DNA from 2 places in the Staphylococcus ursi genome. Region 2 is predicted to be linked to the other one. Evidence: a T-box and tRNA genes for the amino acid it is inferred to sense, from the RefSeq annotation. Region 2 holds a T-box; the other holds one or more tRNA genes.
What was found. The T-box of region 2 lies ahead of GZH82_RS06635 (valine--tRNA ligase). A T-box ahead of a tRNA ligase gene usually reads a tRNA of that ligase, here a tRNA-Val.

Region 1 (16,332 bases), 280 kb from region 2:
TTATTGGTCGATGAAGATTTTCAACTTTCAGAAGCGGTCGGTGTCTATCAACTGAAGAAATCTTTTGGTAAAGAATCAATGGGCATCGTACGGACAACTTTTGTCATAGATGAAGAAGGTAATATTATTGATGTCATCGAAAAAGTAAAAGTCAAAGAACAAATGGCACAGTTAAAAGAAATCTTGGAAGGGTGATCGTCCATGTTAGTCGTAAGCTTAATGCGTTTAGATGATCAAGAAGTAAAGTTACAAGAAGCATTTCCTAATGTTGACTTCAAATTTTATAAGCATCCCTCTCAACTGCCTGAAGAAGTACAACAACAAATGGATGTGCTGATTTCATATCATCCAGAAGTTGATGAGGCTTTTATCGAAAATGCACCACAATTAAAATGGATTGCTTGGTATGCGACAGGGGTCAATCCTTTACCATTTGAAATACTCAAGAAAAGAGAGATTCAATTGACCAATGCAGGTGGTGTACATGCACAACAACTTACGGAATTTCTGTTTGCGTACATATTAGATGATTACAAAGAACTGAAAGCAATTTATGAAGAACAGCAAGCGCGCATTTATAACCATAAGCGTGTTACACCATCCGTTAAAGATCAGCACATCTTATTTTTAGGTACCGGAAAGATTCCACAACGCGCAGCTCAAGTAGCGCAAACATTAGGAATGAAAACGATAGGATTAAATACAACAGGTCATGCGGCAGACCATTTTGACGAGACATATGCCATTTCAGAACGTCAACATGTCTATGAAAAAGCGGATATCGTTGTGAATTTGTTACCGGAAACTGTAGACACACGTTATTTATTAACAGCAGAAGATTTTAAAGCGATGAATCAACGTACATTATTTGTCAATTTAGGTCGAGGTACGATTGCAAAAGAAGCGGTCATTGTCGATGCCTTAAAAAATAAAATGATTCGTAAAGCATATTTAGATGTATTTGAAAAGGAGCCGCTTGAATCTAATTCAGAACTCTACCAGTTGGATAATGTATTTTTAACACCACATATTTCAGGCAGTCACGTAGATAACAAAAAATTAGCTACTGATATTTTTTCTAACAATTTAAAATCTTTTCTCAATAACGGCGATTTGATTGAGAATAATGTTAATATTGATAGAGGATATTAGATAAATATTGACAATAAAAAGGTAAACCATATATATTATTAAGTAAGAATTATTCTTAATAAGAAAGACGGGTGAACCTAATGACTGCTGGATTGGAATCTCATGATCATCAATTAAAAGAGTCAATAGCGTCTTTACGTGAAGCAGGCGTGCGTATTACACCGCAACGTCAAGCAATATTAAATTTCCTCATCAAAGCGGAATCACATCCGACTGCTGACGAAATTTATCAATCATTATCACCTGACTTCCCAAATATAAGTGTTGCAACAATTTACAATAACCTTAAAGTATTTAAAAAGACAGGCATTGTTAAAGAGTTAACATATGGTGATGCTTCAAGTCGTTTTGATTTCGACACACAGAATCATTATCATGTCATCTGTGAGAAATGTGGTAAGATTGTTGACTTCCACTATCCATTGCTCCATGAAGTTGAACAACTCGCGCAACATGTAACAGAATTTGACGTCACGCATCACAGAATGGAGATATATGGTGTTTGTCAATCGTGTAAAGAGGCTGAAAAAGAATTATAAGTGATTGAAGGCTTATTCAGAAAGCGTATGAATGATACGTTTTAATGAATAAGTCTTTTTTGTTTTTAAGTTTTGGTAATTATTTTCGGCTAATGATGAATTGATTGTCTTGAAAAGCGATTGTTGATTTAGATGATAAATCTTACAATGGCTGACAACATAGTGAAAATGTTTATGATTATGGTTGAAGAAAAATATAGGATATGTGAGTCAGCCGCTATAGAATTGGGTGGAGATATAATTGTTTAAATTGATTCAAAAGATAATACAATCACTGTTTAAAATGTTTTGATGTAAAAATAACTCTATACGTGTTAGTTTTCAAAAACATAGTAAATTTGATTAAAAATAACGGCTATTTTTGTGTTGACGATGGTGGTTCTACTTGGTAAGATAAGGAAGTCGTTTCAAGGAGATTGTTAAAAATAATTCTTCCATGTTGAACGCATGTAAATGAATGATTAAAAGTGTAAAATTAACGCTTGAAACTTTCTTCACAACATTATAAGATAATAAATGTTGAATAAGACAACAACTTATTAACAAAGAATTAAAAAAACTTTAAATTAAATCTTGACACAGAATTTTGTTTGAAGTATAATGAATTCTTGTAACAGCAAAAAGCGAACATTGAAAACTGAATGACAATATGTCAACGTTAATTCCGATAATTTGAGTACTTCAAAAGTACTTTCAAGAGTGATTGACTTAAACAATCAACGAGCTATATCAAGCTTACTTCTTTTATGGAGAGTTTGATCCTGGCTCAGGATGAACGCTGGCGGCGTGCCTAATACATGCAAGTCGAGCGAACAGATGAGGAGCTTGCTCCTTTGATGTTAGCGGCGGACGGGTGAGTAACACGTGGGTAACCTACCTATAAGACTGGAATAACTCCGGGAAACCGGGGCTAATGCCGGATAACATGTTGAACCGCATGGTTCTACAGTGAAAGACGGTCTTGCTGTCACTTATAGATGGACCCGCGCCGTATTAGCTAGTTGGTGGGGTAACGGCCTACCAAGGCGACGATACGTAGCCGACCTGAGAGGGTGATCGGCCACACTGGAACTGAGACACGGTCCAGACTCCTACGGGAGGCAGCAGTAGGGAATCTTCCGCAATGGGCGAAAGCCTGACGGAGCAACGCCGCGTGAGTGATGAAGGTCTTCGGATCGTAAAGCTCTGTTGTTAGGGAAGAACAAATGTGTAAGTAACTGTGCACATCTTGACGGTACCTAACCAGAAAGCCACGGCTAACTACGTGCCAGCAGCCGCGGTAATACGTAGGTGGCAAGCGTTATCCGGAATTATTGGGCGTAAAGCGCGCGTAGGCGGTTTTTTAAGTCTGATGTGAAAGCCCACGGCTCAACCGTGGAGGGTCATTGGAAACTGGAAAACTTGAGTGCAGAAGAGGAAAGTGGAATTCCATGTGTAGCGGTGAAATGCGCAGAGATATGGAGGAACACCAGTGGCGAAGGCGGCTTTCTGGTCTGTAACTGACGCTGATGTGCGAAAGCGTGGGGATCAAACAGGATTAGATACCCTGGTAGTCCACGCCGTAAACGATGAGTGCTAAGTGTTAGGGGGTTTCCGCCCCTTAGTGCTGCAGCTAACGCATTAAGCACTCCGCCTGGGGAGTACGGTCGCAAGACTGAAACTCAAAGGAATTGACGGGGACCCGCACAAGCGGTGGAGCATGTGGTTTAATTCGAAGCAACGCGAAGAACCTTACCAAATCTTGACATCCTTTGACCGCTCTAGAGATAGAGTTTTCCTCTTCGGAGGACAAAGTGACAGGTGGTGCATGGTTGTCGTCAGCTCGTGTCGTGAGATGTTGGGTTAAGTCCCGCAACGAGCGCAACCCTTGAGCTTAGTTGCCATCATTCAGTTGGGCACTCTAAGTTGACTGCCGGTGACAAACCGGAGGAAGGTGGGGATGACGTCAAATCATCATGCCCCTTATGATTTGGGCTACACACGTGCTACAATGGACAATACAAAGGGCAGCAAAACCGCGAGGTCAAGCAAATCCCATAAAGTTGTTCTCAGTTCGGATTGTAGTCTGCAACTCGACTACATGAAGCTGGAATCGCTAGTAATCGTAGATCAGCATGCTACGGTGAATACGTTCTCGGGTCTTGTACACACCGCCCGTCACACCACGAGAGTTTGTAACACCCGAAGCCGGTGGAGTAACCATTTGGAGCTAGCCGTCGAAGGTGGGACAAATGATTGGGGTGAAGTCGTAACAAGGTAGCCGTATCGGAAGGTGCGGCTGGATCACCTCCTTTCTAAGGATAATATACGGAATATCACCATTAGGTGATAAGCGGATTAACGTGACATATTGTATTCAGTTTTGAATGCTCGTTCATTGAGAATTCAAAATTCAAATGGGCCTATAGCTCAGCTGGTTAGAGCGCACGCCTGATAAGCGTGAGGTCGGTGGTTCGAGTCCACTTAGGCCCACCATTTAAAAGTTAAATAATATTTTGGGGGCTTAGCTCAGCTGGGAGAGCGCCTGCTTTGCACGCAGGAGGTCAGCGGTTCGATCCCGCTAGTCTCCACCATTTATATCATTTGTACATTGAAAACTAGATAAGTAAGTATAGATTTTACCAAGCAAAACCGAGTGACAAGCGTTTAAAAGCTTGAAACAAAAATTATCGCTAGTCGTCATTTGACGACTCACATAATTAATAACTGGTGATGGTAAGCATCGTATTTTGATTGCACAAACGTTGATGAAAACGCTTGTCAGTCAACGCATTTCTTGATGAGCGCAGTGAAGTTTACTTTTCGTAAATGAACAAGCAAAGAAAGAAATAAGGAAGAATGCGAGCGTTTATCATAACGTTTAGATTAAGTTATTAAGGGCGCACGGTGGATGCCTTGGCACTAGAAGCCGATGAAGGACGTTACTAACGACGATATGCTTTGGGGAGCTGTAAGTAAGCTTTGATCCAGAGATTTCCGAATGGGGAAACCCAGCACGAGTTATGTCGTGTTATCTGCATGTGAATACATAGCATGCAAGAAGGCAGACCCGGAGAACTGAAACATCTTAGTACCCGGAGGAAGAGAAAGAAAAATCGATTCCCTGAGTAGCGGCGAGCGAAACGGGAAGAGCCCAAACCAATAAGCTTGCTTATTGGGGTTGTAGGACACTCTGTACGGAGTTACAAAAGAATTTGTTAGACGAATAACCTGGAAAGGTTAATCATAGAAGGTAATAATCCTGTAGTCGAAAATGAATTCTCTCTTGAGTGGATCCTGAGTACGACGGAGCACGTGAAATTCCGTCGGAATCTGGGAGGACCATCTCCTAAGGCTAAATACTCTCTAGTGACCGATAGTGAACCAGTACCGTGAGGGAAAGGTGAAAAGTACCCCGGAAGGGGAGTGAAAGAGAACTTGAAACCGTGTGCTTACAAGTAGTCAGAGCCCGTTAATGGGTGATGGCGTGCCTTTTGTAGAATGAACCGGCGAGTTACGATCTGATGCAAGGTTAAGCAGAAAATGTGGAGCCGTAGCGAAAGCGAGTCTGAATAGGGCGAATGAGTATTTGGTCGTAGACCCGAAACCAGGTGATCTACCCTTGGTCAGGTTGAAGTTCAGGTAACACTGAATGGAGGACCGAACCGACTTACGTTGAAAAGTGAGCGGATGAACTGAGGGTAGCGGAGAAATTCCAATCGAACTTGGAGATAGCTGGTTCTCTCCGAAATAGCTTTAGGGCTAGCCTCAAGTGATGATTATTGGAGGTAGAGCACTGTTTGGACGAGGGGCCCCTCTCGGGTTACCGAATTCAGACAAACTCCGAATGCCAAATAATTTAACTTGGGAGTCAGAATGTGGGTGATAAGGTCCATATTCGAAAGGGAAACAGCCCAGACCACCAGCTAAGGTCCCAAAATATATGTTAAGTGGAAAAGGATGTGGCGTTGCCCAGACAACTAGGATGTTGGCTTAGAAGCAGCCATCATTTAAAGAGTGCGTAATAGCTCACTAGTCGAGTGACACTGCGCCGAAAATGTACCGGGGCTAAACATATTACCGAAGCTGTGGATTGTCCTTTGGACAATGGTAGGAGAGCGTTCTAAGGGCGTTGAAGCATGATCGCAAGGACATGTGGAGCGCTTAGAAGTGAGAATGCCGGTGTGAGTAGCGAAAGACGGGTGAGAATCCCGTCCACCGATTGACTAAGGTTTCCAGAGGAAGGCTCGTCCGCTCTGGGTTAGTCGGGTCCTAAGCTGAGGCCGACAGGCGTAGGCGATGGATAACAGGTTGATATTCCTGTACCACCATGATTCGTTTTAAGCGATGGGGGGACGCAGTAGGATAGGCGAAGCGTGCTGTTGGAGTGCACGTCCAAGCAGTGAGATTGAGTGTTAGGCAAATCCGGCACTCTTAAGATTGAGCTGTGATGGGGAGAGGAACTTGTTCCTCGAGTCGTTGATTTCACACTGCCGAGAAAAGCCTCTAGCTAGAATAATGGTGCCCGTACCGCAAACCGACACAGGTAGTCAAGATGAGAATTCTAAGGTGAGCGAGCGAACTCTCGTTAAGGAACTCGGCAAAATGACCCCGTAACTTCGGGAGAAGGGGTGCTCTTTGAGGTTCACGCTTCGAAGAGCCGCAGTGAATAGGCCCAAGCGACTGTTTATCAAAAACACAGGTCTCTGCTAAACCGTAAGGTGACGTATAGGGGCTGACGCCTGCCCGGTGCTGGAAGGTTAAGAGGAGTGGTTAGCGCAAGCGAAGCTACGAATCGAAGCCCCAGTAAACGGCGGCCGTAACTATAACGGTCCTAAGGTAGCGAAATTCCTTGTCGGGTAAGTTCCGACCCGCACGAAAGGCGTAACGATTTGGGCACTGTCTCAACGAGAGACTCGGTGAAATCATAGTACCGGTGAAGATGCCGGTTACCCGCGACAGGACGGAAAGACCCCGTGGAGCTTTACTGTAGCCTGATATTGAAATTCGGTACAGTTTGTACAGGATAGGTAGGAGCCTTAGAAGCGTGAGCGCTAGCTTACGTGGAGGCATTGGTGGGATACTACCCTAATTGTATTGGATTTCTAACCCGCAGCACTTATCGTGCTGGGAGACAGTGTCAGGCGGGCAGTTTGACTGGGGCGGTCGCCTCCTAAAGAGTAACGGAGGCGCTCAAAGGTTCCCTCAGAATGGTTGGAAATCATTCATAGAGTGTAAAGGCATAAGGGAGCTTGACTGCGAGACCTACAAGTCGAGCAGGGTCGAAAGACGGACTTAGTGATCCGGTGGTTCCGCATGGAAGGGCCATCGCTCAACGGATAAAAGCTACCCCGGGGATAACAGGCTTATCTCCCCCAAGAGTTCACATCGACGGGGAGGTTTGGCACCTCGATGTCGGCTCATCGCATCCTGGGGCTGTAGTCGGTCCCAAGGGTTGGGCTGTTCGCCCATTAAAGCGGTACGCGAGCTGGGTTCAGAACGTCGTGAGACAGTTCGGTCCCTATCCGTCGTGGGCGTAGGAAATTTGAGAGGAGCTGTCCTTAGTACGAGAGGACCGGGATGGACATACCTCTGGTGTACCAGTTGTCGTGCCAACGGCATAGCTGGGTAGCTATGTATGGACGGGATAAGTGCTGAAAGCATCTAAGCATGAAGCCCCCCTCGAGATGAGATTTCCCAACTTCGGTTATAAGATCCCTCAAAGATGATGAGGTTAATAGGTTCGAGGTGGAAGCGTAGCGATACGTGGAGCTGACGAATACTAATCGATCGAAGACTTAATCAAAATAATGGTTCATAAGGTAATGCTTGTGATAAATATACTTACTATCTAGTTTTGAATGTATAACATTCTACAACTTAATCTGGTGCCAATGGCAAAGAGGTCACACCTGTTCCCATGCCGAACACAGAAGTTAAGCTCTTTAGCGCCGATGGTAGTCGGACTTACGTTCCGCGAGAGTAGGACGGTGCCAGGTTAATACATAATCGGAGAATTAGCTCAGCTGGGAGAGCATCTGCCTTACAAGCAGAGGGTCGGCGGTTCGATCCCGTCATTCTCCACCATTTTAAAAAAATGAATATGAGTAGCCGGCCTAGCTCAATTGGTAGAGCAACTGACTTGTAATCAGTAGGTTGGGGGTTCAAGTCCTCTGGCCGGCACCATGATGAGCCATTAGCTCAGTTGGTAGAGCATCTGACTTTTAATCAGAGGGTCAGAGGTTCGAATCCTCTATGGCTCACTTTGCGGGTGTGGCGGAATTGGCAGACGCACTAGACTTAGGATCTAGCGCCTTACGGCGTGGGGGTTCGACTCCCTTCACCCGCATATGCAGAAGTAGTTCAGCGGTAGAATACAACCTTGCCAAGGTTGGGGTCGCGGGTTCGAATCCCGTCTTCTGCTCCATTATTTGCCGGGGTGGCGGAACTGGCAGACGCACAGGACTTAAAATCCTGCGGTGAGAGATCACCGTACCGGTTCGATTCCGGTCCTCGGCACCAATATGCGCCCGTAGCTCAACTGGATAGAGCGTTTGACTACGGATCAAAAGGTTATGGGTTCGACTCCTATCGGGCGCGCTACATTACCTTACGGGAAGTAGCTCAGCTTGGTAGAGCACTTGGTTTGGGACCAAGGGGTCGCAGGTTCAAATCCTGTCTTCCCGATATCTTTTAAAATTATTTATATGGGGGCTTAGCTCAGCTGGGAGAGCGCCTGCTTTGCACGCAGGAGGTCAGCGGTTCGATCCCGCTAGTCTCCACCATTTAAATTTAATACTAATACAATTTACAACTACATAAGGCGGCGTAGCTCAGCTGGCTAGAGCGTACGGTTCATACCCGTGAGGTCGGGGGTTCGATCCCCTCCGCCGCCACTAATTTTAGTTGAAAACATTATTAGGACCTTTAGCTCAGTTGGTTAGAGCTAACGGCTCATAACCGTTCGGTCGCAGGTTCGAGTCCTGCAAGGTCCATATAATTCGGAGGAATACCCAAGTCTGGCTGAAGGGATCGGTCTTGAAAACCGACAGGGGCTTAACGGCTCGCGGGGGTTCGAATCCCTCTTCCTCCGCCATTATTATTTTCTATTACCGCGGGATGGAGCAGTTCGGTAGCTCGTCGGGCTCATAACCCGAAGGTCGGTGGTTCAAATCCGCCTCCCGCAATATTATTTATAAGTGGTCCCGTAGTGGAGCGGTTTAACACGCCTGCCTGTCACGCAGGAGATCGCGGGTTCGATTCCCGTCGGGACCGCCATTATTAAAATGGTTCAGTAGCTCAGTCGGTAGAGCAAAGGACTGAAAATCCTTGTGTCGGCGGTTCGATTCCGTCCTGAACCACTTTTTTGCCGGCCTAGCTCAATTGGTAGAGCAACTGACTTGTAATCAGTAGGTTGGGGGTTCAAGTCCTCTGGCCGGCACCATGTCTTGGAGGGGTAGCGAAGTGGCTAAACGCGGCGGACTGTAAATCCGCTCCTTCGGGTTCGGCAGTTCGAATCTGCCCCCCTCCACCATATCAATAGGGGCATAGTTCAACGGTAGAATAGAGGTCTCCAAAACCTTTGATGTGGGTTCGATTCCTACTGCCCCTGCCATGGCGGTTGTGGCGAAGTGGTTAACGCATCGGATTGTGGTTCCGACATTCGTGGGTTCGATTCCCATCAACCGCCTTTATTTAAAATTAATGGGCTATAGCCAAGCGGTAAGGCAACGGACTTTGACTCCGTCACTCGCTGGTTCGAATCCAGCTAGCCCAGTTACTTTTGGCGGCATAGCCAAGTGGTAAGGCCGAGGTCTGCAAAACCTCTATTCACCGGTTCAAATCCGGTTGCCGCCTCCATTGATATGAAACATGCGGGAGTAGTTCAATTTTTAGAACACTTTCCTTCCCGGAAAGAGGTATAGGTGTAAGTCCTATCTTCCGCTCCATTTTTTCCAATAACATATTGGTTTTTTTTGTATTATGCCGGTGTGGCGGAATTGGCAGACGCGCGGGACTCAAAATCCCGTGTCTTCACAGACGTGTCGGTTCGACCCCGACCACCGGTATTCATAACCGTTATTTACACATCATAGCACATCAGAAACCCTGTTATTACGGGGTTTCTTTTTATGAGGCGGCACCCAAATGGCACAGGCTTGATTCTCCAATGGCACGTGCTAATCATTCACTCTTTCCCTTGTGGCAGTAAAGGCGAGAACTATTATGATTATGTAATGAATGAAGTCAATTTATTTCCTTTTTCTTGATCTTTCTTAAATATGTAGTGAAAAGATAGACGTACAAGGTCCGAGCAAGTTACCTACATGAACTTTTTTAGATAAACAACAATACACATCTTGGACACGTTAGCGATTTCGCATGTCCATGTGTCCAAAAAAACAATGTTTATTTAACCGTAGTTTCCATTATACATAGCAATCACATCGAATCCTGCTTTAAAACTTCTTAATTCTATGTCTAGTAAAGAACCAGTAGTAATTCTTGGTTTTAAATTTACTGCTACTAACATTAAACCCATTTCATTTTATCTTAAAAATCTCAATAAAAATAAACCATCAATCATAACCCTTTAAAGTATTGACGAATATTTTAAGAAATTTTCAGAATAATGTTGTGCCATAAGTTCACTTATATTATGATTAACCTATTCTTATAAGCGGAGGGTTGCGTAGATGGCGACAAATCAAATTAACAGCAAGCAATTTTTTAGCGTTATTTTAAATGCGGTAGGGGCTGGTGTTGTAATTGCGTTACTTCCTAATGCCTTTCTAGGTGAATTGTTGAAGTTTTTTAAAGACGGTCAACCAATTCTTGAAATGATTTATCAGGTTGTTTTGGTCATCCAATCATTTATGGCATTTATTATTGGGGCACTCGCTGCACATGCCTTCAAATTTTCTGGGCCAGGGGTAACATTTGTAGGAACTTCTGCGATGATTGGATCAGGTGCGTTACAGTTTAAGAATGGTGCGTTTGTATTACATGGTATTGGTGACATAATTAACGTCATGCTGATTGTTATGATAGCGTGTCTCATGTTTATTCTATTGTCAGGCAAATTAGGATCATTAGAGATTATCGTGTTACCCGCGTTAATTCCTGTGACTTCTGGAATGATTGGTCTCATGACATTACCTTATGTGAGTAAAGTGACACAATCATTAGGGCATTTAATTCATACGTTTACAGAACTTAATCCATTAATTATGAGTCTTTTAATTGCGATTACATACGCATTATTGATGGTGACACCGATTTCACTTGTAGCAATAGCAACGGCAATATCTTTAACAGGTTTGGGAAGTGGTGCTGGTAATATGGGTGTTGTAGCGGCTTGTGTTACGTTTTTAATGGGATCGATGAAGGTCAATAAACTGGGTGTGAATATCGTGTTATTGTTTGGTGCGGCTAAAATGATGATTCCTGTTTATTTCAAACATCCTATTATTATCATCCCGTTAATTGTTAATGGTTTCGTAGCGGGTCTGATTGCATACTTTGTGGGGATACAAGGCACACCGATGTCAGCAGGTTTTGGCTATTCAGGACTCGTTGGACCGATTAATGCGTTCAACCGTTTAGAAGGGGATCCAATCATGAATATTTTCTTATTATTGATTGCTTATTTCGTAATTCCTTTTACAGTGGGGTGGTTTGTGCATCAATTGAGTAAAAAAGTGTTACCAGGTTATCGAGATGACATTTATCATTTTGAAGTACTAAAAGAATAAATGTTGAATCGTCATACATGTATTTGAAATTAATAATAGCAAAATGAATAAAACATCAAGCAACGATACAAAGTTGTTTGATGTTTTTTTGATATTTACAAGGCTACCGAAAAATTTTCAAAATATTATTGCATAAACTTACATATAAATGTATAATAATCGATAATATAGGAAGGAGGCAATGTAATGAAGTATTTGGGGAAAATGATGACAATCATGTTAATAGTCGTATTTTGTATTTCGGGAATTCCCGCGAAGTATGATGCCCAAGCTGCAAGTGAGGATCAGTGGGATGTCATTAAAGATCGTGGAGAATTGAGAGTGGGGCTATCTGCAGACTATGCGCCGATGGAATTTGAAAGAACAGTGAATGGTGAACGAGAATATGCAGGTATCGATATTGAATTAGCCAAAAAAATTGCGAAAGATAATGGGGTTAAATTAAAAATCGTCAATATGCAATTTGATAGTTTGCTCGGTGCGTTAAAAACTGGAAAAATCGACATGATTATTTCTGGGATGACACCGACAGCTGAACGTAAAAAAGAAGTGGACTTTTCCGATAACTATATGACGGTAGATCAAAAAGTTGTTGTTCGAAAAAAGGATAAAGATAAATTTAAAACGTTGAAAGATTTAGCGCATCATCGTATTGGGGCGCAAAAACAAACGACACAAGAAGAATTAGCGCAAAAGGAAATTGAAGGTGCGGATATCCAATCGTTAACACGTTTGCCTGAAGTGATTTTATCTCTTAAAAGCAACAAAGTAGATGCGATTGTCATGGATAGTGCAGTAGGTAAAGCTTATTTAGCACAAAATGAAGAATTAACGTTCTCAGATGCTTCATTTGCAGATTCTGAAAAACCAACTGCCATTGCTGTTCCGAAAGATTCACCCAAGTTATTAAAACGTGTAAATCAATCCATTGCAGACGTCAATGATCACAATTTGATAGCGAAATATGAAAAAATCGCTGCTGATGCGATGCAAGATGATGGTAGCTTTTTAACAAAATATGGCGCATTTTTCTTAACAGGTATTAAAAGTACGATTGTCATTTCGCTTATCGGTGTGATATTAGGGGCAGTATTTGGTTCAATGTTTGCGTTGATGAAAATTAGTACAATTCGACCGTTAAAATGGTTTGCATCAGCGTATATCGAATTTTTACGTGGCACACCGTTACTTGTACAAGTCTTTTTAGTATTTTTTGGTACAACAGCAGTGTTAGGTTTAGATATTTCAGCATTTATTTGTGGAGCCATCGCATTGGTGATTAACTGTTCGGCCTACATTGCAGAAATTATTCGTGCAGGGATTAATGCCGTAGATAAAGGTCAAATGGAGGCGGCACGTAGTTTAGGTTTAAGCTACAGTCAAACGATGAAGTCAGTCATTATGCCTCAAGCGATTAAAAAGATTTTACCTGCATTAGGAAATGAGTTTGTGACAGTGATTAAAGAGTCTTCTATCGTCTCTGTGATTGGTGTCAGTGAAATTATGTTCAATGCACAAGTTGTACAAGGGGCGTCATTTGATCCATTCACACCATTATTAATTGCCGCTGTGCTGTACTTTATTTTAACATTCACGCTTTCACGTTTAATGAGCTTTTTAGAAGGGAGAATGAGTATCAGTGATTAAAATTTCAAAGTTAAATAAATCGTTTGGTCAAAATGAAGTGTTAACAGGTATTGATTTAGAAATTGCACAAGGTGAAGTGGTCGCTATCATTGGTCCTTCTGGAAGCGGGAAAAGTACATTATTACGATGTATGAATTTATTAGAAGTTCCTACATCAGGGCAAGTCATTTTCGAAGGACGTGATTTGACAGATAAGGGCACTAAAGTGGATGAATTACGTCAAAAAATGGGCATGGTATTTCAAAATTTCAATTTATTTCCACATAAAAAGGTCATTGATAACATTATGCTAGCGCCGCAATTATTGAAAAAAGGGGATGCACAACAATTAAAAACGCGTGCACTAGATTTATTATCGAAAGTAGGTTTGGAAGATAAAGCAGAAGCCTATCCGAATCAATTGTCGGGTGGACAAAAGCAAAGGGTTGCGATTGCTCGTGCGTTAGCGATGGATCCTGACGTGTTGTTATTTGACGAACCTACATCAGCATTAGATCCTGAAGTGGTAGGAGAGGTATTAGCAGTAATGAAATCACTCGCTAAAGAAGGGATGACAATGGTTGTGGTGACGCATGAAATGGATTTTGCGAAAAATGTGAGTGACCGCGTAGTATTTATGGCAGATGGTGTTGTCGTAGAAGATGGGCCACCGCATGAAATTTTTGAAAATCCACAACATCAACGTACACAAAACTTCTTGAAGCGTGTGTTAAACTAAATTTAAACGACAAAGAGCTAGGAATGTAATTGATTCCGGCTCTTTTTTAGTTGAAGTATCAAATGATGTTTATGAGTTTCCGAGCTTCAATGGAATAATTCCACGCAATGACAGTCAGATATGTTAAAATAACATGGTGATTTTAAAGAGGTGACATGATGAATGTACGGGCATTGAAAGAAGAGATAATCGCATATGCACATACAATAGGCATCAATAGTATTGGTTTTACCACAGCAGATCCTTTTGATGAATTGAAACAAAAGCTTGTCGATTATCATGCAAAAGGATATGCGTCAGGTTTTGAGCCGTCTGTTATCGCTTTACGCACAGCGCCGAAATTATCTTTACCGACTGCACGTTCAATTATTGCGATTGCTGTTGGATATCCGAATAAATTAAAAGGTGCGCCTAAAAGTGTTCGTGGTGATCGTCGAGGCATGTTTGCACGCGCTTCATGGGGGCAAGATTATCATTCGATTATGCGGCGACGTTTAGATGATTTGGCAGCTTTTATTCAAAGTAAAGTACCAGATGTAGAGCTCATGTCAATGGTGGATACTGGTGTGCTGTCTGACCGTGCCGTTGCAGAACGTGCGGGGCTTGGCTTTGTAGGACGCAACGGCTTTGTCATTAATCCTGATTTAGGTACGTGGTCGTATTTAGGAGAAATGTTAGTGAGTATTCCATTTCCACCTGATGATCCTATTATGGATAGTTGTGGCGATTGTACAATTTGTGTTGATCGTTGTCCTACTGGCGCGCTCGTTGGTAATGGGCAATTGAACAGCCAGAAGTGTATCAGCTTTTTAACACAAACGAAAGGCTATTTACCGGATGAATATCGTTATAAAATCGGTAATCGTCTGTACGGTTGTGATACGTGTCAACAAGTGTGTCCGAAAAATCGAGGTATTAATACGGAACAAGACGATATACATCTAGAGCCAGAAATTTTAAAACCACGATTAGTACCATTACTAAAAATGAATAATAAGACGTTTAAAAATACATTTGGACATCTTGCAGGCGCATGGAGAGGTAAAAAGCCGATTCAACGTAATGCGATTCTTGCACTGGCGCATTTTAAAGAAGAAACGGCAATACCAGACTTAAAAGATATGGCTGAAACGGATCCGAGACCTATGATTCGTGCAACGGCATTTTGGGCAATTGGTCAAATTTTAGGTGATGCAGCAAAAGATTATGTGATGTCACATTATGACAATGAACTTAAAGAAGTCCAAGTCGAGATGATTAAAGGATTAGAAATGAGGAGAGATGAATAATGCCAATTCATGTAGTTTTATATCAACCAGAAATTCCTGCTAATACAGGGAATATTGCACGTACATGTGCAGCGACTGACACACATTTACATTTAATTCGTCCGTTAGGTTTTAGTACTGACGATAAAATGTTGCGACGTGCTGGTTTAGATTATTGGAAATATGTATCGATTACATATTACGACAATATTGAATCATTTTTTGAACAAACAGAGGGCCAATACTTTTTACTTACAAAGTTTGGTTCTAAAAGTCATACGTCTCAAGATTTTTCAAATGTTGATGAAAACTATTATTTTATTTTTGGGAAAGAAACAACAGGATTACCAGACTGGGTGAAAGATAAGTATGATAATACAGCGTTACGTATCCCGATGAACGAAAATGTACGTGCATTGAACCTATCTAATACTGCAGCGATTTTAGTTTATGAGGTATTAAGACAGCAAAATTATCCAAATTTACAATAGATATGGACGAATTTCATAGCATTGTTCATAGTTTGGGGTTTGGACAAGAACAATTGCGTAAAAAAGGTTATAATTACGATAACGGAGAACCTTTCGAATGTTCCTCATTTTTTAATGTTTTAATTGATGTTTAAAATGGGTATGTAATTATTAATGTAAAAGACGAGTAGGACAATAGAGGAGTGTACGATAATGGCAATGAATTTTAAAGTATTTAAAGATGCAGAAACAGCAGCAACTTTCACAGCAGATATCTTAAGAAAACAGTTAAATAATAATCCGACATCCATTGTAGGCGTTCATTTAAATCAAGAAGAAGCACCGGTATTAGATGCATTAAAAAAAGATGTCGATCGTCATAGGGTTGATTTTAGTCAAATTCATGTATTGGATTACGATGCGCAACCATCATATTATCAAGCATTAGGTGTCCCAGAAAAACAAATTCACCACGTTCCAGAAGATGAAAAAGTGGAAGAATTTATTAAACATCACGCAAAAACAAAAGATAATAAAGGTAAATTGACGTTACAAGTCGTGACAATCGATACAGAAGGTCAAATTGGTATTCCTATGAATGATGCATTATTACCAGCGCGTGAAATTATTGTTGTCGTGACAGGTGCGGTGAAAGCGGAACAAGTGAAGAAATTATACGAAGAAAATGGTAATACGACATTTATTCCGTCAACATTAAAATCACATCGTATGGTTACTGTAGTCCTTGATGAAGCGGCTGCACAAGGTTTACCTGAAGATGTGCGCAATTACTTTACTTCATTG
Region 2 (16,332 bases):
ATGAAGCGATGCCCCCCTATCATAATCGGTGATAAGAAAGTTAAAACGGTATCCAAATAGAACATGAGTATCGCAACGAGAATATAGTAAATAGATTTCATTATGAGCCGTCACCCTCATCATTAACAATCGTTTTAGGATCTCTCTTTGCAATATAAACGTGATCAAAATGATTAATATTCGCACCTGTTTCAATCGCAACTTGTTTAGACAAACCGTATTGATCATTTTGAACTTTTTTCACTTCTCCTATGTAAAGCCCTTTAGGTAACTGATCGCCTAAGCCACTCGTCACGACTTTGTCTCCGGCTTTAATATCTTCATTATTATCAATATCACTAATAATGAGATGGTTCGTTTTCTCATCGAAATGATCAATTAAACCAAAAACCTCATGCCCATCATGTTGTACGTTAACAGATAGGCGATTTGTGCGCCCTTTAGTTGTGATTAAATGAATTTGAGATGAAAATTGATTCACTTTTGCGACACGGCCGACTAAACCATCTGCTGTCATTACTGCCATGTTTTCTTTGATGCCAGATTTTTTCCCTTTATCAATGACAATCGTATTTAACCATTGATCAGGTTGTCGCGCTATGACAGCTGCAGTAATGGGTTCATATTCAGAAATATCGCTCATATCTAATTCTTTTTTGAGACTTTTATTTTCTGATTTAAGACGTTCATTTTCAGCTTCTAATTGTTTTTCTTTATTCGTCGGCTTTTCAGTCTTATGAAAAATGTCCGTAATTGAACCAGCAATAAAATGAATTGGATAAGAGAAAACCCTCTGTCCAAAAGAAGTGGTATCACTGACATACTGTTCAGCAACTGATTGTGAGTGCGAACGAATTGATAATCCAATTAAAGCGATAAATAGTATTAATGCACAAAACAACACAACAAGTTTGTTGTTTTTAAAAAAATTGGACAACCTCAACACCTCAAATTATATTTCAATGTATGTACTGTTATTATTTTATATTACTCTGGAAAGTAAATAAAGTCCCATGCTGTACAATATTCATAAATATCTGTAGGAACGTATTAACCTCGTATCAATGTGGCACGGATGATGATGAAATCAAAAAAGCGAGATAGAAATAGCTATTCCACGTTAAGCCATCTATCCCGCTTCAATCTATCTCTTATGATGATTCTTCCGACTGTTGTGCATGAGATTTTTCTTCATCTTCTTTATACAACGTTTCATCTTTACGCCATTTCGCAAATAATTTTTGAGCTTTTAACTGCTCGTTACTTTGTTGCGCTTGATGGTTATCAGACATCGCAAAATCACCTCTCAATAATCTGTCTCATCCATAGCCTAACTTATCAAAAACGTTATCTCAAGCCGTACACCTCAACAACCAATTATTCATCGTCATCTTGTTGATATTCACTTATAGGCTTCATATGAATGGATGCGCCAAGTTGATTAAGGTCATAGTAAAGATCGTGTTCTGTTGTATAGACGCGCATACTATCATCGCCAAAACGATACAAAATAAACTGTGTATCTCGTTCTGCAATTAAAAATTCTTGATTATATCCCATACGTGTCATTTCATTGACTTGCATAAATTCATATTTATCAATCCAGTTAAATACATTTCTCATCTGACTTTTAGGTATATTTCTAAAAATGTCGTTTTCACTTTGAATATAGCGCCGTCCATTTAACGGCACGAGATACCCTTCATCATCAGTCACTTGGTACACTTCTTTATCTCCAACAGGATTCCATGGTTCATTTTTAAAATTAGGTACAAACTTCAATATAGCAAAAACGAGGGCAATGAGTAATACAATCATCATAAATAATTTAACAAGACTTTTAATTATCCGCATGAATGCCCTCCTTAATATTATCTCTCATCAACACTACTCCTATCATTATACGTTATATTATAATGAATAAGATATTTAAAGGCATCCATCCGAAGCATGATAAATATAACTTTAGAATGATGTGTTGGTTTCATAAAAATACTACAATATAAATAAAGACTTGTGGTGGTAAGTCAAGGTGGTGATTCATAAATTAGAAATTAAAACTTATTATACGAGGAGTGACATGAATGAACATTATCGCATTAATTATCATGATTTTACTTGCCGTTGTCCTATTTAGAGTCAGCGTTTCAATTATTAGCTTTTTAATTAGACTCGGCTTGATGATATTAGTTGTTTATCTTGGTTACCAATTGTTCTTATGGTTTGTGAACTAAATTTGATAACGAGAAGATAACGCTTCATAGAGGGCTTTGGGGCATGAAAATTTTTAGTTATCTAAATGAATATATTTTATTCAAATGATTCTCATTGATTACCATTTTAAATTTCACAATTGACGTCATATGGCTCGCATTCTATGGGAAGTTCTCAGGAGTTTCGCCCATTTGAGTCATTCAATATCAAAAATCGTGAAGCAATGAGAACAAACTTTTGATTATGGAGAAAATAATAAAATTTTTATGCCCCATAATATATTAATTGATTTTAAAAATCAACATCATCGTATTTGTTTATCATAGCAAAGCTGAAAAATTAAAATATGCTCCTTTCCCCTTTACTATTTTTTACGCTTCATTTGTTTCACTCATAATTGAAACATACGATTCTTCTCCAATCACAATATGATCTAATAACTCAATCCCCATCGCCTCTCCACATGCAATCAGCCGTTTCGTCGTTTCAATATCCGCTTCTGATGGTGTTGCGTCCCCTGAAGGATGGTTATGAATCACGATAATAGCATTAGCCGACCACTTCAAAGCTGTTTTAAACACTTCTCTAGGATGTATGATGGCACTGTTCAACGTTCCTATAAAGAGTGTTTGTTCATGAACAATTTGATTTTTCGTATTTAAGATGAGTAAGACAAAATGTTCTTGATCATAATCCTTGAATTTTGCATAATAGCGTTCTGCAATTTGGCTTGGAGAATGAATAGGTTCAGATAGATATTGCTTTTTATCCTCAGCTAAGCGACGTGACAATTCGAATACAGCGAGTAACGTTGTCGCCTTATTACGCCCTATTCCGACAAACTTTTCTAATTCAACTAAAGACATATTTCGAAGGGCTGTTAATGACTGACATTGCGCTAAAATATGTGAAGCAACTTGTATGCTAGAACACCCTTTACTCCCCGTATTGATAATTATCGCAAGTAATTCTGTGTTCGATAATGCTTGACTACCAAATTGAATAAGACGCTCTTTTGGTTTTTCATTGGATGATAAGTCTTGAATACGTGTCATAAAAATCCTCCATAAAAAGAAATCAACTGTGGATATGTCGTAGAAACGACTACAAATGCGGCAAAAATAGCAGGCGCAAGTGGCACTCGGCGTTGTTGAATCCAATTAAACATGAATGAAAACGGTAATAATAAACAACCTATTGGAAAGATGAGTTCTAAAAAGAAGAGTAAAAACGGTATAGGGAAGAAGAAAATGACGATAAGGAACAATTTAATATCACCCATGCCAATATAATTTTGTTGAATGAATCCTATCAAGAAAATAGTAACCCAAAGTAACAGGTGTGGCACATCTAAATAGAAAGATGAATGTAGTGTAACTAACAAAATGCAGATTAAACAAAGGAATCTGTGAAGGATTAACTGTGTGCGTACATCAACAATTGCAATCGTCAGTAATAGTAAAGCCATGATATAAAACGTCTCGAGCGGAATGTACACAGGAAGTAATAGCGGATAAATAATGATGCAACCACCTAAAACTTCACCTACAAGTAGAGATATAGGAATGCGTTGTCGACAATAACGACACCTTCCCTTTAACCTACAATAACTTAGGATAGGTACTAAATCGAGCAGTTTTAACTCATGCTGACATACTTGACACTTCGATCTTTGTAGGCAATATCGTATGCTTAATGAAGGATGATCAGCAAATTGCAGTAAAAAACTCATTAAAATACTACCTACAATAAATAGGGCGACAATCATCCCAGACACCTCCTCAACGCCGTCGAAACTTTAATTCACAACAGCAACATTTCATTGAATGCATTTATTATATGCCCATCCATGTGAAGGGTCAAATCGCCAAAAAACAGGTTATACGTCGAAAAAACCGTATATTATAAAAAACCACCTTATATGTATCTCGATTTCTCGGAATACATACAAAGTGGTTCAATTTTTATGAATTAAAGTCAACTTTGGATTTAACTTCACTTATAAAATAAAGACTACCTGTGATGAGCAATGCATCGCCATCATAGTTGTTTATAAATGAGACGTAATCATCAACCATTGATTTCTCTCCAAATTCAATTTCATCATATAATGTTTGTTTAGGAAGTGCTTTCGGAAAGTCAAATCCTGTAACATAAATATGCTGTGCAATACTTTGGAAAGCATCTAACATATGATGAATCGGTTTTCCTTCAATCGCTGCAAATAGCACATCTACTTTTTCTAAATCATAATACTTTTCAATCGTATCCACCAATGCGTCAACACTTTCTTTATTATGTGCGCCGTCAATAATGATGAGCGGTTCTTTAGAGACACGTTCAATACGACCTGTCCAATAAGCATGTTCAATTCCTTCGATCATTTTGTTGAAGTCTAATTGAATTTTTTCTTGCTCATACAACTCGATTAACGCAGTAATAGCAAGTGCTGCATTTTCTTTTTGGTGTTCGCCTACCATGTGTAATGCTAAGTTTTCTAATTCGTAATCTTTATAACGATATGTAAATTCATCGTCTTCTGATTTGATTAAAATATCGCGATCGAATTCTAAAGCTTTCGCATCTAAACGTTCAGCGGTATCTCTAAAATACTTCAATGCTTCTTCATTTTTAACAGCATAAACAATTGGCGTACGCGGTTTAATAATTGCCGCTTTATCTTTAGCAATGTCTAGATACGTTTGACCAAGAATGTCAGTATGATCTAAACCGATGCTTGTCAAAATACTCATCAACGGCTGAATCACATTTGTAGAATCATTTTTGACACCTAATCCGGCTTCAACAATAACAAAATCAACTGGATGAAGCTCGCCGAAATAGAGATACATCATTGTTGTAATAATCTCAAATTCGGTCGCAACTCCTAACTCAGTTTGTTCCTCCATCATTTCACTGACAGGTTTCACACGAGCCACTAGCGCTACTATATCTTCGTTTGTAATTGGCAAACCATTTAAACTGATTCGTTCATTAAATGTTTCGATATATGGAGACGTAAAAGTACCCACTTGATAATCATTTTTTAGTAAAGCTTCACGTAAATAAACAACCGTAGATCCTTTACCATTCGTCCCACCGACATGAATGGATTGGGTATTCTGTTGTGGATTACCAAGTTTATCGAGCATCCATTCCATGCGCTTTACGCCAGGCTTAATACCGAATTTAGTTCTTTCATGTATCCAATATAAACTGTCTAGATAATTCATAACTAAGACTCCTACGCTTTTAATTGTTCAATTCTAGCTTTGACACCATCATATTTTTCTTGGTATTTCACTTGTTTCTCTTTCTCTTCATTAATAATTTTTTCAGGTGCTTTATTAACAAAGTTTTCATTTGCTAGTTTTTTATTGACACGATCTAATTCTTTTTGCCATTTCTCTAAGTCTTTTTCCAAACGTTCTAATTCTTTATCCATATCAATTAATCCTTCAATTGGCAAAATCACTTCACCCGCTGAGACAACAGAAGTCATGGCTTTATCAGGAATTTCGATTTGAGTAGCAATCTCGAGTTCACTCGGATTACAGAATCGCTCTAAATAATGTTGATTTGTCAACAACAATTGTTGGATTCTTTCGTTTTTCGCTTTGATCTTAATCGGAATTTCTTTAGATAATGGTGTGTTCACTTCTAAACGAGACTGACGTACGGATTTAATGATTTCAACTAGCTGTTCCATTACATCTTTACTCTCTTCAAAGTTGAATGCTTTATTAACTGTCGGCCACGCACTCGTCACAATGGATTCACCTTCATGTGGCAAGTTTTGCCAAATATGTTCTGTTACGAATGGCATAAATGGATGTAATAATCGCATCATGCGGTCTAAAGTGTAACTCAGCACTGAGCGTGTTACGTTTTTCTGTACTTCATCATCACCGTTCATCGGAATTTTACTCATTTCAATATACCAATCACAAAACTCATCCCAGATGAAATTATACAATACACGACCCACTTCGCCAAACTCGTATTTGTCACTCAGTTGTGTAACTGTTTCTATTGTTTCGTTGAGGCGTGTTAGAATCCATTGATCTGCCACTGATAGATTTTGAGATAAATCGATGTCTTCAAACTGGAATGTCTCACCAATATTCATTAAACTAAATCGAGCTGCATTCCAAATTTTATTGATAAAGTTCCAAACTGATTCTACTTTTTCAGTTGAATAACGTAAATCATGACCTGGTGAAGAACCTGTTGCTAAGAAATAACGAAGACTGTCTGCACCATATTGATCAATGACGTCCATTGGGTCCACACCGTTACCTAACGATTTACTCATTTTACGACCATCTTCAGCACGTACTAAACCATGTAATAATACGTCGTTAAATGGTTTTTGAGCTGTGAACTCTAAACCTTGGAAAATCATACGTGCAACCCAGAAGAAAATAATGTCGTAGCCAGTTACTAACACATTCGTTGGATAGAAACGTTGATAGTCTGCTGCGTCTTCATCTGGCCAACCGAGTGTTGAAAATGGCCACAACGCACTAGAGAACCACGTATCTAATACATCTTCATCTTGCGTCCAATTTTCAATATCTGCAGGTGCTTCTTCGCCTACATAAATTTCTCCAGTTTCATTATGGTACCATGCTGGAATTTGATGTCCCCACCACAGCTGCCTTGAAATTGTCCAGTCACGAATTTCTTCCATCCAACGATTAAATGTCTTTTCGAAACGTGGTGGTACAAATTCGATACGGCCATCTGTTTTTTGATTATTTAATGCTTGTTCTGCAAGTGGTGCCATTTTAACGAACCATTGTGTTGACAAATAAGGCTCAACAACAGCGCCCGAACGTTCAGAGTGGCCTACTGAATGCACATGGTCATCGATTTTAATCACTAAACCTTCTTCTAACAAGTCTTTAACAAGCTGTTTACGGCATTCAAAACGATCCATACCTTCATACTTGCCGGCTTCAGCATTCATGCGACCGGTTTCATCCATTACAACAATACGTTCTAAATCATGACGGTTCCCAATTTCAAAGTCATTCGGGTCATGTGCAGGTGTCACTTTCATTGCACCACTACCGAATTCTTTATCGACATAGTCATCTGCAATAATAGGTAATTCACGACCGACGATAGGTAAAATGACTGTCTTACCGATGACATCTTGATAACGCTCATCATCTGGATTCACGACAATCGCCGTATCGCCTAGCATCGTTTCAGGACGTGTCGTTGCAATTTCCATGTAGCCTTCACCGTCAGCAAATGGATATTTAAAATGATAAAACTTACCATTTACGTCTTCATGAACAACTTCAATATCAGAAAGTGCTGTTCTCGCAGCTGGATCCCAGTTAATGATACGTTCTCCACGGTAAATCAACCCTTTGTTATACATATCAACAAAAACTTTACGGACAGCTTGACTTAAACCTGAATCCAATGTAAAGCGCTCTCTAGAATAGTCTAAACCTAGGCCTAACTTTGCCCATTGTTGACGAATAAATGACGCATACTCTTCTTTCCATTCCCATGCTTTTTCAAGGAACTTTTCACGTCCAATATCGTGACGAGAGATACCTTCTTCTCTCATTTTTGCTTCTACTTTCGCTTGAGTCGCGATACCTGCATGGTCCATACCTGGCAAATAAAGTGTTTCATAGCCTTGCATTCGCTTCATACGCGTTAAAATATCTTGTAATGTCGTATCCCACGCATGACCTAAATGCAACTTCCCTGTCACATTCGGTGGTGGAATAACAATTGTATATGTAGGTTTATCTGAATGATCATTCGGTTTAAAAAGTTCTTGGTCTAGCCATTTTTGATATCGACCCGCTTCAACTTCTTGCGGATTATACTTCGGTTTCATTTCCATTAAAAATCCCTCCATTAAAATAAAAAAACACCTGTCCAAAATAGGACGGATGTTCCGCGGTACCACCTAAATTCAATAGTGTAGATGAATCTCTACACTATTGCTCTCTTATGATTAACGCTCATGACACGCTTTAACCTACTCAAAGTTCAATTAAAGTTCAAAACGGGCTACCTTCAGTTATGACTTTTATGCATTTTCAGCCACCATGCACTCTCTATAAAAAGCGAATAACTTACTCTTCCCTTACACTATTTTTAATTTCATTCTTATAGTATACTGAAACGACAATGAAGTCAATACAAGGAGGAATGAAAACATGAACCCATGTGCATTTGGTACAAAAGATCCACTATATCTCGATTATCATGATCACTTCTGGGGCAAACCACTGTATGATTCACTCGCTTTATTTGAGTTGTTAGCCCTAGAATCACAACATGCGGGTCTTTCGTGGTTAACGATTTTAAAAAAGAAAGAAGCCTATCAACAAGCATTTCATAATTTTGACCCCTATCAAATTGCACAAATGGGTGATGAAGATATTGATGCATTAATGACATTTCCAAACATCATTCATCATCGTCCAAAATTAGAAGCCATCGTCGCACAAGCGAAAGGTTATATTCAGATCGAACAAGATTATGACAGTCTCAGTTCGTTTTTGTGGTCGTTTGTTGAAGGGACACCGGTTGATTTTAAATATCAATCCGTTGAAGAACGCATCACCGTCAATGATACAGCCAAAGCATTATCAAAAGCATTGAAAAAATATGGATTTAAATTTATAGGTCCTGTCACCGCATTTTCATTTATGGAAGCTGCCGGGCTCTATAACAGTCACTTAGTATCATGTCCGAATCGTTAAACATTGCTAGATAAATCTATTTCAGTATCACCATCAATCAATTTTACAATATAAAAAAGGACTTGGAGGTGACATTTGATCCAAGCCCTTAATTTTTATCATGACTATTTATGCGCTCCAAATGTTTCAAATACACACTGACTAATGGCGCAATTAAAAATAAAATAAAGAATATACGGAAAATATGATAACTTGAAATCATCGCTACGTCCGCACCGATATCCAATGCGACCAAGACGATTTGACTCATTCCACCTGGTGCGGCTCCGAGAAATAATTCATCTATAGAAGCATGGTTAATGAATTGTACGAGATAAACCATTGCTAACGCCCCAAAAATGAGCATGACATTTTGATAAGCAATAGCCACTGCAATTCGCCCTTTTAATTGATCGGTTAAATGCGCAATTTGAATGCCGACACGAATCATATAAATAATTTGTGCACCAGCAATAATCGGTGCATCAAGTGTGAATGTAAGGTTCGTTACAAAATTCCAAATGATTAACACGACGATAGGTGCCATCAACATTTTTGTAGGGAAATGAATCCACTTCATCAGCATATAAACGACTGCAATTCCGAGTGCGATAATGATAACATGTTGAATGGTTAATACATCTGTTAAATATTGCACATTCGTTTGAGTGACACGATTCGAATGATCAGATTTAAAGAAAAATGATATCAATGGCACTAGCAATACGACAAAAATGACACGTGACGTTTGTGTCAGGCTAACAACAAGAATGTCCGCTTTTTTATTTTCTTCTGCCATCACAATCATCTGACTTAACGCCCCTGGGATTACGCTTAAAATTGCCGTTTCACGATTGACATGTGCAATTTTTCTAAAACCAATGGAGACGACAAGTGCTAACAGTAAGATGAATACACTCACTAAAACAATCGCGAGCCAATCATCTTTAATATCACTTGTCACGCTTCTTGTAAATGAAGTCCCAATTTGAACCCCAAGCATAATTAAGCCCAGTTCACTCAACCAGAACGGCCATTGAACATCTCGTTTCAGTACTTTTACGACAAAAATACTTGCCAAAATGGGCCCAAACATCCATGGCAACATGATATGCAATGCAGACAACATCCAACCAAACAAAATCGCAATGACTAGTACAAGTAAATTATTGAACATTTTATTTTGTGCCATGGCCTCGCCTCCTAATTTTTTTACAACAATGAGGAGTAAGGCTTACACAGTTGTTGTATGGCCTCACTCCACTCATAGCAATCATATATTATACGCTTTTTTATTGAACATGCAATTCGAAAAACTTATACGGTAAACTTGCGATAAATGATTATAAACAGAATCCAAAAAACGTAGCGCTGATGATATGATTTAAATTTACAGAATTACAAAAAATAGAGGTCGGGACCACGTAAATCCCAACCTCATCTAAATTTGTATTCAATTATTTTCCGAGACGCTCTAACGCAACATCAAAAGCATGCAATGTTTTTTCAATGTCTTTTTTTGTATGTGCTGTCGATAAAAACATACCTTCAAATTGTGATGGTGGTAAGAAGATACCTTGTTCAGCAAGTTCACGATACAGCTGACTAAACAATTCTAAATCAGATTGGTTCGCCTCTTTAAAGTTTGTTACTGGCCCTTCATTTAAGAAGAATCCAATCATAGAACCTGCTCGATTCACTGTTAATGGTACTTGATGTTTGTCAAAGATTTCAGTTAATCCTTGTTCTAACATATCCCCAAGTTCATTAAAGTAATCATAGCTTTCTGGTGTTAATTGGCTTAATGTCATATAACCACTAGTCATTGCAAGAGGATTACCTGACAATGTACCCGCTTGATAAATATCACCACTTGGTGCAATATGATCCATAATTTCTTTACGGCCACCGAAAGCACCAACTGGAAGACCGCCGCCAATCACTTTACCTAGACACGTTAAATCTGGTATGACGTTAAAGTAACCTTGTGCACAATTGTAACCTACGCGAAAACCTGTCATCACTTCATCAAAAATAAGTAAAGCATCATTTTCTTTCGTTATATCACGTAAACCTTGTAAAAAGTTGTTGATTGGTGGTACGACGCCCATGTTTCCTGAGACTGGCTCTACAATCACAGCTGCGATATCCTCACCAAACTCTTCAAATGCGTATTTCACCGCTTCAAGATCGTTATATGGCACCGTAATCGTATTTTTGGCCGTACCTTCTGGAACACCAGGTGAATCAGGTAAGCCTAACGTTGCAACACCAGAACCTGCTTTAATTAATAACGAATCACTATGACCGTGATAGTTGCCTTCAAATTTAATGATTTTATTTTTGCCAGTATAACCACGCGCTAAACGCAATGTATCTAATGTCGCTTCTGTCCCCGATGACACCATGCGCACTTTTTCAATAGAAGGCACACGTTCAATGACTAATTCAGCTAAACGGTTTTCTTCTAATGTTGATGCGCCAAAACTTGTGCCACGTTCGACAACGTCATGAATCGCTTCAATCACTTTAGGATCACGATGACCTAAAATAAGAGGCCCCCAACTGAGCACATAGTCGATATATTCATTTCCGTCAATGTCATAAATTCGGCTTCCTTCACCACGCGCCATAAAAATCGCTGGTGTGTCTACTGATTTGAATGCACGTACGGGGCTGTTCACACCTCCTGGCATCAGTTGTTCTGCTTTTTCAAATGCTTTAATTGATTCGTTATAACGCAATATTGCCGCCTCCTATTATTGTTGATCTAAATATTGACAAATGTCTTTCGCAAAGTAAGTGATGATCATATCTGCGCCTGCTCGTTTCATAGAGATCATTTGCTCCATCACAACTTTTTCTTCATCAATCCAACCATTTAATGCTGCTGCTTTTGTCATGCTGTACTCACCACTCACATTATAAGCAATAATCGGTACGTTGCTATTGTTACGTACATCACGGATAATATCAAGGTAACTTAACGCCGGCTTGACAATCATCATGTCTGCCCCTTCGTTAAGATCAGATTCTAACTCACGTAACGCTTCCAGACGGTTCGCTGGGTCCATTTGATACGTTTTTCGATCACCAAATGATGGTGCAGATTCTGCTGCATCACGGAATGGACCGAAGAAACTTGACGCATATTTAATCCCGTAACTCATAATTGGAATATGATAGTACCCTGCTTCATCTAAACCTTGGCGAATCGCTGCCACAAATCCATCCATCATGTTACTAGGGGCGATAATGTCTGCACCCGCCTTCACTTGAGAAACAGCCGTTTGAACAAGTAAAGGTAATGTTTTATCATTATCGACATCATGTGTATGTGGGTCAATCACGCCACAATGACCATGATCCGTATATTCACATAAACATGTATCAGCAAGAATTAATAAATCATCATACATGGACTTTGCTAAACGTGTTGCTTTTTGAATGATACCATCTTCAATAAATGCCCCTGTACCACATGCATCTTTTTCATTCGGAATACCAAAGAACATGATTGCACGAATACCTAAATCATATGCTACTTTCAATTCTTCATGTAGTAGGTTTAAGCTGATTTGGTATACACCTGGTAATGATTTGATTTCTGTTTTGACATCGTCTTTTTCTACAACAAAAATAGGATAAATCAAATCTTCCTTTCTTACATGAGTTTCTCTTACCATATCGCGCATCACTTTGGATGAACGTAAACGTCTATGTCTATCGAATTGCATTATTGAACCCTCTCTTCTAAAATTTTAGTCACCATTGCTTCTAAAGTTTGAACGTCAGCAATAGAACATGAATAGCCATAATATTGAATTTGATGCGCTGTTTGTTGACCAATTGCATAATATGTGTCGAAATTTAAAGATGCAACATTGTCAAAAAACGCTTTTACAGCAGAAGCACTCGCAAACGTCAATGCATCCACTTGACCTTGTTCGATACGCGCTTTGGCTCGTTTCACATTTTCTATTAAAAAACGTGAAGTATACAAATCAATTTTTTTAACATCGAAACCACGTGCTTGCAATGTTTCATGCAGTAATGGCCGCGCACGTTGACTTGATGGAATCAAAATATGCTGCCCTTGTCGAGTTGGGAATGCATCGAGAAAGCCTTCTTGTGAGTAATCTGCTGGATAGAAATCAACTTGCAAACCTTGTGATTCACAAAATGCTTTCGTTTTCGCGCCAATTACCGCTAATCCATTAAAATCTAACATCTTTAAATAAGGTTGAAAATGAGTAACGGCATTTTTAGATGTAAAAACAAGCCAATCATAGTGACGATATAGCACAGTTTGATCAAATGGAAGTGGCTCAGTCGTCACAAATGGAAGATGAACGATTTCCGCGCGTTGATCATCATAACGCTGTGTTTGGGTCATCACTACAATAGGCTTCATCATTTACACCTCTTTCTCATTTAAAGCTTGAATAATTTTATCCGCACCTTGAGATTTAAGTACACGACTCACTTCGCTACCGACTTGTATTGGATCTTGACCTGAAAAAGTGTACTCAAATCTTTGTTTACCATCTGGAGACATAATTAAACCGGTAAATTGGATCTCTGTATCATTTTTACGCGTTGCATAGCCTCCGATAGGAACTTGACAACTGCCATTCATTTCTTTTAAAAACGTGCGCTCTGCTGTGACACATGCGGCCACTTCTTTATTATGTACTTTTGCGAGTAAAGCTAACAATTCTTCATCATCTGAACGACATTCGATTCCGAGTGCACCTTGGCCAATAGCCGGTACGAGCAAATCTTCATCCAAATACGTTGTCACTATCTCATCAGACCAACCCATGCGTTTCAAACCTGCTGCCGCTAAAATAATCGCATCGTAATCTTCTGTTTCTAGTTTTTTCAAACGTGTATCAATGTTCCCTCTTATCCATTTGATTTCTAGATTCGGATATTTCGCTAAAATCTGTGCACCACGTCTTAACGAACTTGTTCCAATAATACTGCCATCAGGAAGTTCGTCCAACGGGATATGATTTTTTGAAATGAAAGCATCGAATGGATTTTCGCGATCGGGAATACATCCTAAAGTGAGGCCTTCAGGTAATTCGCTTGGAACGTCTTTTAATGAATGAATGGCCATATCAATGTCTCCGCTAAAGAGTTCGTTTTGTATCTCTTTGACGAATAGTCCTTTGCCACCGACTTTAGATAGTTGGCGATCCACAATTCGATCCCCTTTTGTTACAATTTCTTTAATTTCGATATCTAAAGTGGGATCGATTTCTTTTAAACAATCAATAAATTGTTGGCTTTGAGTCAATGCAAGCTGACTTCTTCTTGAGCCGACGATAAGTTTACGCATAGCGCTTTCCTCCAATTAAAATAAGTTAAACTCCAGTCCATTGGTGAAATGTTGATAATTGAGTCACCACAACTAAATTGATTATACAACATAAAAATAACATAATATTTAAATTCATTAAAAATGACTGCTTAAAACGGCGCGTCAATCGTAATGTAATAAAAATAGAATAGGCAATAAAAATGATGAGTGACGAAATCACTTTTAAGTCTAAAAAGATGTCATAGCCAATAGATACCATACCCCACTGAATCCCTAGTACGAGGCTAATGAACATAAATATGACACCAATTAAAGAACTGTAAAACACTAACTTTTCAAGTGTTGCGATACTACTCATTCTAAAGAAATTTTGCGTAAATCGCTTTTCTTTTAAATTTCGATACTGTATTAAATAAATAATCGCATTCACAAACGCAACTGCGAAAATCACATAACTCAACAATGCGAGTGAAATGTGAAAAAAAAGTAATTCATTCAAAGCTGTAAGTCGCGCGCCATCTAGTTTAAATTGTCGCGGATGGAACGTATGAATCGTCATGAAGACAAACCCAATCATATTCAAAAAGGCGATCATAAATTCAGACTGACGCAACACGGACATCACAAAAGTAATCGTCAAAATCAACCACGTTAATACATAAAAACTCTCGATTAAAGAGGTTAAAGGGAGTTGCTTTTGCCATATAATAAACATAGTTAAAGAGATTGTTTGACAAAACCAAACAATCCCTAAAGCATAGAACCCTATATTTTGTAGACGATAATTCTTTTGAAATACATCTATTATTAAACACACCATACTGACTAAATAAATCAATAAAATGATTTCATGAAAACGTATGAAAAACGCTTCTTCCATAGGATCACCGTTCTTTAAGTTTCTATACTCAATAATCTTTCTTTCAACACAGATTTTTTCTTCTCAATCGCTTGTGATTTATAATCTGCTTCAACTTCTAAATCAAAAATTTCTTGGAACAGTGCCAACTTCGCATCCGCATGTTTATCATCACTAATCTCTTTTGCTTGTTTGATCGGATCTTTTAACATTTGATTAATGATGCTCTTCGTATGCTTAGAAATCACTTTTCGTTCGCGCTCTGACATATTTGGTAATTTACGGCTAATACTATCCATCGTATCTTGTTGGATTTGCATTGCTTTTTCACGTAACGCACGAATGACCGGAACGACACCGAGCATACGCACCCATTCATTATGTTTGTCAATTTCTGTTGGAATACGTGATGCAATTTGTTCTGCTGCAAGTTGACGTTCACGCAAGTTGGCATCAACGAGACCTTTTAAATCATCCACGTCATAAATAAACAACTCTGAATGTGAAACGTCGACAGGTTCAATATCTCTTGGTACAGCAATATCAATCATGACTTTTTGAGATGATTTCGCAACGCTTTGGCACATTTCTAACATCTCTTTTGTAATTATAAATTGTTCTGCACTCGTTGAACTAATCACGATATCCGCTGAAACGATAGCTTCCCCTAGTGATGCCCATTCACCAACTTGTACACCATGTTTATCTGCTAATGCTTGTGTGCGTGATAATGTACGGTTAATAACTGTAATGTGACTCACGCCAGCACCTTTTAAGTTTAAAACAGCTAATTCTGCCATTTCGCCCGCACCAATGACTAATGCTTGTTTTTTATTCATTTTACCGAACATTTTTTTTGCAAGTTCAACCGCACCGTATGACACACTAATTGTATTGTCAGCGATATCTGTTTCATGGTGTGCTTTTTTACTAAATGTAATCGCTTGTTTGAATAGTTCATTAAAAATTGTACCTGTTGTTCCCGCTTCTTGTGCTGTGAAAAACGCATCTCTCATTTGACCTAAAATTTGTGTTTCACCTAATACGATTGAGTCTAAGCCTGCAGTGACTCTGAATAGATGTTCAATTGCTTCGTCTTCAGTCTTCACTTCAGACATCGCCTTGATATCATCTACTTCAAAATTAAATTGTCGCGCTAAAAATCTTTGAATATAGTAACGTCCCGTATGAATTTGGTCAACTACCGC

Region 1: it encodes a tRNA-Val, which carries the amino acid that the T-box ahead of GZH82_RS06635 (valine--tRNA ligase) is inferred to sense. The anticodon was not compared.

The regions. Positions count from the first base shown of each region.
Region 1 covers NZ_CP048279.1:1,150,069-1,166,400, forward strand. Annotated here, with positions in the region: gene bcp (thioredoxin-dependent thiol peroxidase) at 1-195, shown strand, start outside; gene GZH82_RS05090 (phosphoglycerate dehydrogenase) at 202-1,152, shown strand; gene perR (peroxide-responsive transcriptional repressor PerR) at 1,233-1,691, shown strand; rRNA gene GZH82_RS05100 (16S ribosomal RNA) at 2,435-3,985, shown strand; tRNA gene GZH82_RS05105 (tRNA-Ile) at 4,090-4,166, shown strand; tRNA gene GZH82_RS05110 (tRNA-Ala) at 4,189-4,264, shown strand; rRNA gene GZH82_RS05115 (23S ribosomal RNA) at 4,555-7,476, shown strand; rRNA gene rrf (5S ribosomal RNA) at 7,555-7,669, shown strand; tRNA gene GZH82_RS05125 (tRNA-Val) at 7,682-7,757, shown strand; tRNA gene GZH82_RS05130 (tRNA-Thr) at 7,781-7,856, shown strand; tRNA gene GZH82_RS05135 (tRNA-Lys) at 7,861-7,933, shown strand; tRNA gene GZH82_RS05140 (tRNA-Leu) at 7,938-8,019, shown strand; tRNA gene GZH82_RS05145 (tRNA-Gly) at 8,023-8,097, shown strand; tRNA gene GZH82_RS05150 (tRNA-Leu) at 8,104-8,192, shown strand; tRNA gene GZH82_RS05155 (tRNA-Arg) at 8,197-8,270, shown strand; tRNA gene GZH82_RS05160 (tRNA-Pro) at 8,284-8,357, shown strand; tRNA gene GZH82_RS05165 (tRNA-Ala) at 8,380-8,455, shown strand; tRNA gene GZH82_RS05170 (tRNA-Met) at 8,493-8,566, shown strand; tRNA gene GZH82_RS05175 (tRNA-Ile) at 8,592-8,665, shown strand; tRNA gene GZH82_RS05180 (tRNA-Ser) at 8,674-8,766, shown strand; tRNA gene GZH82_RS05185 (tRNA-Met) at 8,784-8,857, shown strand; tRNA gene GZH82_RS05190 (tRNA-Asp) at 8,872-8,948, shown strand; tRNA gene GZH82_RS05195 (tRNA-Phe) at 8,959-9,031, shown strand; tRNA gene GZH82_RS05200 (tRNA-Thr) at 9,039-9,114, shown strand; tRNA gene GZH82_RS05205 (tRNA-Tyr) at 9,121-9,204, shown strand; tRNA gene GZH82_RS05210 (tRNA-Trp) at 9,212-9,285, shown strand; tRNA gene GZH82_RS05215 (tRNA-His) at 9,288-9,360, shown strand; tRNA gene GZH82_RS05220 (tRNA-Gln) at 9,376-9,447, shown strand; tRNA gene GZH82_RS05225 (tRNA-Cys) at 9,456-9,530, shown strand; tRNA gene GZH82_RS05230 (tRNA-Gly) at 9,545-9,619, shown strand; tRNA gene GZH82_RS05235 (tRNA-Leu) at 9,656-9,739, shown strand; gene GZH82_RS05240 (PTS sugar transporter subunit IIC) at 10,367-11,425, shown strand; gene GZH82_RS05245 (ABC transporter substrate-binding protein/permease) at 11,612-13,072, shown strand; gene GZH82_RS05250 (amino acid ABC transporter ATP-binding protein) at 13,065-13,790, shown strand; gene queG (tRNA epoxyqueuosine(34) reductase QueG) at 13,949-15,079, shown strand; gene trmL (tRNA (uridine(34)/cytosine(34)/5-carboxymethylaminomethyluridine(34)-2'-O)-methyltransferase TrmL) at 15,079-15,549, shown strand; gene GZH82_RS05265 (6-phosphogluconolactonase) at 15,742-16,332, shown strand, end outside.
Region 2 covers NZ_CP048279.1:1,426,346-1,442,677, reverse strand. Annotated here, with positions in the region: gene mreD (rod shape-determining protein MreD) at 1-101, opposite strand, end outside; gene mreC (rod shape-determining protein MreC) at 101-937, opposite strand; gene GZH82_RS13930 (hypothetical protein) at 1,152-1,292, opposite strand; gene GZH82_RS06655 (DUF4930 family protein) at 1,378-1,854, opposite strand; gene GZH82_RS13925 (hypothetical protein) at 2,085-2,234, shown strand; gene radC (RadC family protein) at 2,586-3,269, opposite strand; gene GZH82_RS14275 (prepilin peptidase) at 3,266-3,682, opposite strand; partial or broken gene GZH82_RS14270 (prepilin peptidase) at 3,791-3,946, opposite strand; gene GZH82_RS06640 (bifunctional folylpolyglutamate synthase/dihydrofolate synthase) at 4,179-5,447, opposite strand; gene GZH82_RS06635 (valine--tRNA ligase) at 5,459-8,089, opposite strand; T-box leader at 8,128-8,350, opposite strand; gene GZH82_RS06630 (DNA-3-methyladenine glycosylase I) at 8,409-8,957, shown strand; gene GZH82_RS06625 (AbrB family transcriptional regulator) at 9,046-10,128, opposite strand; gene hemL (glutamate-1-semialdehyde 2,1-aminomutase) at 10,394-11,632, opposite strand; gene hemB (porphobilinogen synthase) at 11,696-12,673, opposite strand; gene GZH82_RS06610 (uroporphyrinogen-III synthase) at 12,673-13,350, opposite strand; gene hemC (hydroxymethylbilane synthase) at 13,354-14,283, opposite strand; gene GZH82_RS06600 (cytochrome c biogenesis protein) at 14,309-14,980, opposite strand; gene hemA (glutamyl-tRNA reductase) at 15,160-16,332, opposite strand, start outside.